DNA from 2 places in the Romboutsia ilealis genome. Region 2 is predicted to be linked to the other one. Evidence: a T-box and tRNA genes for the amino acid it is inferred to sense, from the RefSeq annotation. Region 2 holds a T-box; the other holds one or more tRNA genes.
The links. A T-box is a leader RNA that pairs with one kind of tRNA and senses whether it is charged. The one in region 2 lies ahead of pheS (phenylalanine--tRNA ligase subunit alpha), so its partner is inferred to be a tRNA-Phe.

Region 1: it encodes a tRNA-Phe, which carries the amino acid that the T-box ahead of pheS (phenylalanine--tRNA ligase subunit alpha) is inferred to sense. The anticodon was not compared.

Annotation. Positions count from the first base shown of each region.
Region 1 covers NZ_LN555523.1:794,729-798,166, forward strand. The annotation lists gene CRIB_RS03760 (ROK family protein) at 296-1,201, shown strand; tRNA gene CRIB_RS03765 (tRNA-Ser) at 1,302-1,390, shown strand; tRNA gene CRIB_RS03770 (tRNA-Phe) at 1,394-1,469, shown strand; gene CRIB_RS03775 (hypothetical protein) at 1,505-1,891, opposite strand; gene CRIB_RS03780 (hypothetical protein) at 1,909-2,700, opposite strand; gene trxA (thioredoxin) at 3,038-3,433, shown strand.
Region 2 covers NZ_LN555523.1:2,184,693-2,188,130, forward strand. The annotation lists gene pheT (phenylalanine--tRNA ligase subunit beta) at 1-765, opposite strand, end outside; gene pheS (phenylalanine--tRNA ligase subunit alpha) at 782-1,801, opposite strand; T-box leader at 1,991-2,220, opposite strand; gene CRIB_RS10300 (TrmH family RNA methyltransferase) at 2,271-3,068, opposite strand; gene CRIB_RS10305 (potassium channel family protein) at 3,071-3,438, opposite strand, start outside.

The DNA of each region.
Region 1 (3,438 bases), 1.2 Mb from region 2:
AAGGATATTATAAAGAAGAGTTATAATATAAATATAAAAGTTATTTTTTACGTATAAAGTTAACTATAATATGAAAAATATGGAGAATTTATTAATGGAGGTAATATAAACTACTTTAGATCTTCAAAAATAATGCTTTGAAATGCTTCGACAACGCAGTGGCTCAAGCAATGGATGTGATAAATGCTTCATAGATACATTGTTTTAAGCGGTAGAGGGTGTCATATAGTTGTTGACATGAGTAAAGCGAATTTTTATAAGATAACATAGAAGTTAGAGGTGAAAAATATATAATATGGAAAAATATTTAGGTATAGATATAGGGGGAACCTTTATAAAATATGGAGTATTTAATAAAGATGGAATGGAATTAAGTAGTGGTAAAGTAAAAACTACTATGATAACGCTAGATAGATTTATTAATACATTATTAAATATTATAAATGAAAATGAAGACGTAGATGGAATAGGGATTAGCATGCCTGGATTTATTGATACTAATACAGGATATATACTAGATGCAGGGTCTATATATCCTCTTCATAATAAAAATTTAAAAGAAATAATTTATGAAAAGTGTGGAAAACATATTGAAATAGAAAATGATGCCAATTGTGTAGCATTAGCAGAAAAATGGATGGGAAATGGTAAGGGGTATTCAGACTTCTTAGTTATGACGATAGGAACAGGTATTGGTGGAGGTATAATAATAGATAATAAATTATACAAGGGTAATAGATTTATGGCTGGAGAGTTTGGATATATGATTGTAGATGGAGTAGGACATAATACGCCGAAATATACATCAAATAAAAATGCATCTATGAAAGCATTAGTTAATAGTGTAGCGAGGGCTAAATTTATGCCAAGAGAAATGTTAGATGGTAAAAAGATATTTGATATGATTGAAAATAATGACGAAAAGGTTATAGACGTATATAATAAATGGATTAATCATTTAGCTTTGACTATATATAATTTAGTATATTCATTTAATCCAGAAGCTATATTAATAGGAGGGGGAGTTAGTAAACAGATAAGGTTGATTGATGATATAAAAATTAGATTGTATGAAATAGATAAAAGAATTATTGAATTTGTTAATATAGAAACTTGCAAGTTTTATAATGATTCAGGTAAGATAGGTGCAGTTTATAATTACTTATTTAAAAATAATAAGATAGATGATATTTTTTTTTAAAATTCTAGTGGATAGATATTATTATGTAATAAAATTTTTATAAAAATATATTGAAAAGTAAAAAAATATATGATATAGTATTATTTGTAAAAACATGTATGGAGAGGTGTCCGAGTGGTTTAAGGAGCTGGTCTTGAAAACCAGTGATGCGGTATCGCACCGTGGGTTCGAATCCCACCCTCTCCGCCATAAGCCCAGATAGCTCAGTCGGTAGAGCAGGGGACTGAAAATCCCCGTGTCGGTGGTTCGATTCCGCCTCTGGGCACCAGTTAAAGCACTTACATAAGTAAGTGCTTTTTTTTATTATTTATTTTCTTCGTTTGATTCTATTATCTTTATCAATTCTTTAGTTTTATTTTTTAAATCTTCTAAGTATTTAGTTCTATATTCGTATTGAGCATATCCTAAGATTGATATTTGTTTAGGATCATATATTATTGAAGAGTTTTGAAATTCTTCAAAACTTTCAATTTTTATATCAATTTTATTAACTTTAATATATTCGATTATTTCTGTTGTATATAGTTGGATTTTTGCAAAATGTCTCCGATGTATTTTTTTAAAAGGAAGTCTTATAAAATACCCTATAACCCCTGCATCACCAAAACCATCAATATCCATGGCATTACAACATTTTTTTATATGAATTAATAATTTTTCACAATCATTAATTATATTACTAGAACTCATTTTATTTTAAATCTTTCTTATAACAGAGAACTTTTTAATGTTATTTTATCGTTACCTACATATATCCCGAACTCAAAATCATTGAATATAGAACTACTTGCTCCACTATATGTTCTTCCTTTATACCTATATTTTACATATGCTGACCCTGATGAATTTTCACTTAACTTTGCTCCATATTTATATGCATCCTGTGTTCCAAGCAGATTAGGTCCTAATGCATATTTTGTTATTTTATCATATCCACCATTAACAAGACTATATGAAAATGTAACCTGTATAGTATGACCCTGTAGTGTATTTTGAGTAGCTGTAGCATATAAATTAGAGTATGCAATTCTATTCGTTCCATTAACATAACCACTGCCTGATGTCGTACTTCCACCTGTAATTCCAGTAACTGCACGTGAAATAGAATCATCTTCTTCTAATACTTCCTCAACAACGCCTCCATATATTCCTTCTTGCTTATAAACACCATTAGGATATACTGTAAGTTTATAAAATTCACCATCTATAGTTTTTTCACTTTCTATAATTGGCTCACTATCCTTAGCTTCAGATATTAATTTTGATTCAGATTTTAATAATAAATTCATTTTATTTCTAGCTTGAATATCTCTTAATTCATCCATTTCTATTTTAAAAATCTCTTCAAATTCTTTATGTTTTTTTGCTCTAAAATCACTATCTTCTTTAGATTCAGTTGAAATATTATCCTTAACTGTATCTGCAAATACTTGTCCTAAATTAGAAAAAACCATTAAAGAACTTAATGTAACCACTAACATTTTATTATATTTCCCCATAAAATCCCCCTTATATTTTACATTTTAATTAAAGTATAGTCTGATAAAATAATGTTTGTCAATATAAAATACTATTTTTAAAAAAGTATCACAAAATAGTATTTTATATTGAAATATTTAGAAGTAAATATACTCTTATTCTATTGGTCTATTTTTTATAAAACTTTTTAGAGATAGGAAAAGATTCATTAGAGCTATAGAAAAGACAAAGGATTAGAGATGCAACACTAAGCTTATCTAGACAATTTATATCATTAGAACCTTTAGTTATTTTTTATGTTTAAAGATATTATATACTTTAAAATAGGAGAGGCAAAAAATTCATATTTAAATAAATATGAATATATATATAAGACTGGAAATAATAAATAGTAAAAATATAAATAATAAAAATAAAGTTAAGGAGAATGATAATATGGCACAAGTTATAAGTAGTGAAGAGTTTAATAACCTTGTACAAAATACAGAAGGAATAGCAGTAGTTGACTTTTTTGCAACTTGGTGTGGACCATGTAAAATGTTAGCACCAGTATTTCAAGAAGTAGCAAATGATCTTGAAGGAAAAGCAGATTTTTACAAAATAGATATAGATGCAAGTCTTGATATAGCAAGACAATTTAGTGTAAGTACAGTACCTACAGTAATAGTATTTAGAAATGGTGAACCTATAGAAAGATTAGTAGGATTTATGCCTAAAGAAAATCTATTATCTAAAATAAAAGAATATATTTAAACGAT
Region 2 (3,438 bases):
TATGTTACTTATAGGTCTCATTCCAGCTTCTATAAGTTTTCTTTGCATCCAGTATGGAGATGGCCCTACTTTAACATCTTTAACTACTCTACCGCAGTATCTTTTACATAAATCTGTTTGTATATCTATTTCAAATGACATTTCTTCATCGCAAGCCTGAACTTTTATTTCAGGATATTTTAATTCTTTTCCTAAAGTAACAGCAGCTTCTCTAGCTATACCTATTATAGATCTACAGTCTGGTCTGTTTGAAGTTATTTCAAATTCTATTAGTGCATCATTTATTCCTAAAACATCTCTTACATCCATTCCTAATTCAAATGAATCTTGATGATCTAGTATATATATTCCATCTTTTTTATGGTCTTCAACAAATGCAGATGGTATAGTTAATTCTTCAGCACCACAGAACATCCCTTCTGATAATACTCCTCTTAACTTGCCTTTCTTTATTTTGAAATCTCCAGGTAGTACTGCACCTATTCTAGCAACTGGTACAAAATCTCCTACTTTTATATTTGTAGCATTAGTTACTATTTGAAGTATTTCTCCGTTTGCAACTTCAACCTTTGTAACTTTTAATCTATCAGCATCTGGATGTTGTTCTATTTCAAGTATTTTACATACTTCAACTCCATTTGTTTCTTTTCCAAAGAAATCTACTTTTTCAACTTTTGAACCTGTCATAGTCATCATATCAGCAAATTCTTGTGTATCTATATCTATGTCAACATAATCTCTAAGCCATTTTAAAGGTACTAACATATTCAAACCCTCCTAATTAAAATTGATCTAAAAATCTCATATCATTTTCAAATAATAATCTTATATCATCTATTTCGTATTTAAGCATAGTTATTCTATCTACACCCATACCGAAAGCAAATCCACTATAAACTTCTGGATCTATTCCACAGTTTCTAAGTACGTTTGGATGAACCATACCTGCACCTAATATTTCTATCCATCCTTCTTGTTTACACATAGGACATCCAGCGCCTTGACACTTAAAGCAAGTAACGTCTACTTCTGCACTTGGTTCTGTGAATGGGAAGTTATGTGGTCTAAATTTAGTTTTTGTATTTTCTCCAAATAACTTCTTAACGAACATATCTAATGTTCCTTTTAATTGAGCCATTGTTACATCTTTTCCAACTACAAGTCCTTCTATTTGATGGAACATTGGAGAATGTGTAGCATCTGGAGCATCAAATCTAAAGCATCTTCCTGGTGCTATTATTTTTATAGGTAACTCTTGATCCTTCATTGTTCTAACTTGAACAGGAGATGTTTGTGTTCTAAGTAATAATTCACTATTTATATAGAATGTATCACTCATATCTCTTGATGGATGATCTATTGGTGCATTTAATGCATCAAAGTTATTTTCAACAGTTTCAACCTCTGGACCTTCTGCTATAGAGAATCCCATTCCCATAAATATTTCACTTACTTCATCTATTATTTGAGATATAGGATGTTTCTTTCCTACTTTAACAGCTTTAGCTGGCATAGTAACATCTATAACTTCTTCAGCTAATTTCTTTTGCTTTTCTATAGCTTTTAATTCTTCTTTCTTTGAAGATATACTTCCTTCTATAGATTCTCTTACCTTGTTAGCAACTTGACCTATAACTGGTCTTTCTTCTGCTGATAACTTACCCATTTCTTTAAGTATAGCAGTTATTTCACCTTTTTTACCTAAGTACTTAACTCTTAGGTTTTCCACAGCTTCTATACTAAAAGTATCTTTAATTTCATTTAAAGCCGCTTCTTGTAAATTAAGTAATTTTTCTTGCACTATATATCACCCTTTCACTATTTATTTACATAAAAATTCGCTTCGCTCATGTCGCCAACGACTTCGTCCGTTGCTCAAAATCTTTTTTACGCTCAAAATAATTTATTGATATTACTTACATTCAAAATTTATCCGCATTTTTTTAAGTATTATAATACCCTTAAGCGTAAAAAAAGCCCTTCATCCCAACCTAGGGACGAAAGGCTACTATTTCGCGGTACCACCCTAGTAGTCTAAAATTATAAATTTTAAACCACCTCAAATAAACTTAACGCGTTTTAACGTTAAAGCCTACTATTAATTTCAGCTTTAATACTCCAGAGGGAACTTCTTTTGAATTCTTATAAAGTACTTTCAGCCTTGATACTTCTCTCTGTGCTAAGTTGATTCAAAATACTTTTCTCTTTCATTGTATTTTAAAATATATTTTTAGATAATTATAACATATAAAATGTATAATTAACAACTTTTAAACTAAGTATTTTTTTATCTCATACATCAGTATTGCAGAACTTATAGCTGCATTTAAAGATTCTGCCTTACCATATATAGGTATCTTAACCAATACATCTGATTTTGATACTAATTCTTCATTTATTCCATTAGCTTCATTACCTATTACTAGTGCAGTTTTATAATTATACTCCACCGTATTATAATAATTATTTGTATCTAAGTAACTAGATACTATATCAAATTTCTTTAGCTTAAGTATCCTTAATGCTTCTTCTTGAGTAGCATGAATTACATTCATATCAAATATAGACCCCATAGTTGATCTTATTACTTTTGGATTATATATATCTACACATCCCTTTAATGCAATTATTGTATCTACTCCAGCAGCATCTGCAGTTCTTATTATCGTTCCCATATTACCAGGATCTTGTATTCTATCTAATATTAGTACAAATCTACTTTCATCAGTTAAATTTTCTTCTAGTGTTCTTTGTTTAAATTTAACTACACCTATTATCCCTTGAGTATTTTCAGTATCTGTTAAATCTTCAAAAATCTTATTTGTAGTTTTATATACCATTATATCTTTTTTCTTAAGTATTTCTAAAAATTCTTTATGTTCTTGCTTTTTTTCAAAATCTTCATTTATAAATACATAATCTAACTTAGCTTTACATTCTATCGCAAGAGTTAATATTCTATATCCTTCTATTATAAATTTTGATTCTTTATTTCTATTTTTTGACTTTAATAATGACTTCGTGTATCTTACTTTATCATTATCTTTAGATGTTATTATCATAGACATAACTACTTTCTCCTAATTATATCTTTATTTTCAGAAGTAATACTACTTATATTGCTACTTTGACCAATCACAACTAGTATACTTCCTGCTTTAAGTTCTTCATCTGGTGATGGTGTTACATTTATACTCTTGCCATTTTTTATAGCAAGTACAGTTATTTCATATCTTGCCCTTAATTCTAAATCAACTAGAGTTTTTCCTACCCAACTAGTTGGAGTAACTATTTCTACTATAGAATATTCTGGATCTAATTCAATGTGATCTAGTATGTTATCTGAAACTAAGTTATGAGCAACTCTAACTCCCATATCTCTTTCTGGAAATACTACTCTATCCGCCCCTATTTTATAAAGAACTTTTGCTTGTAATT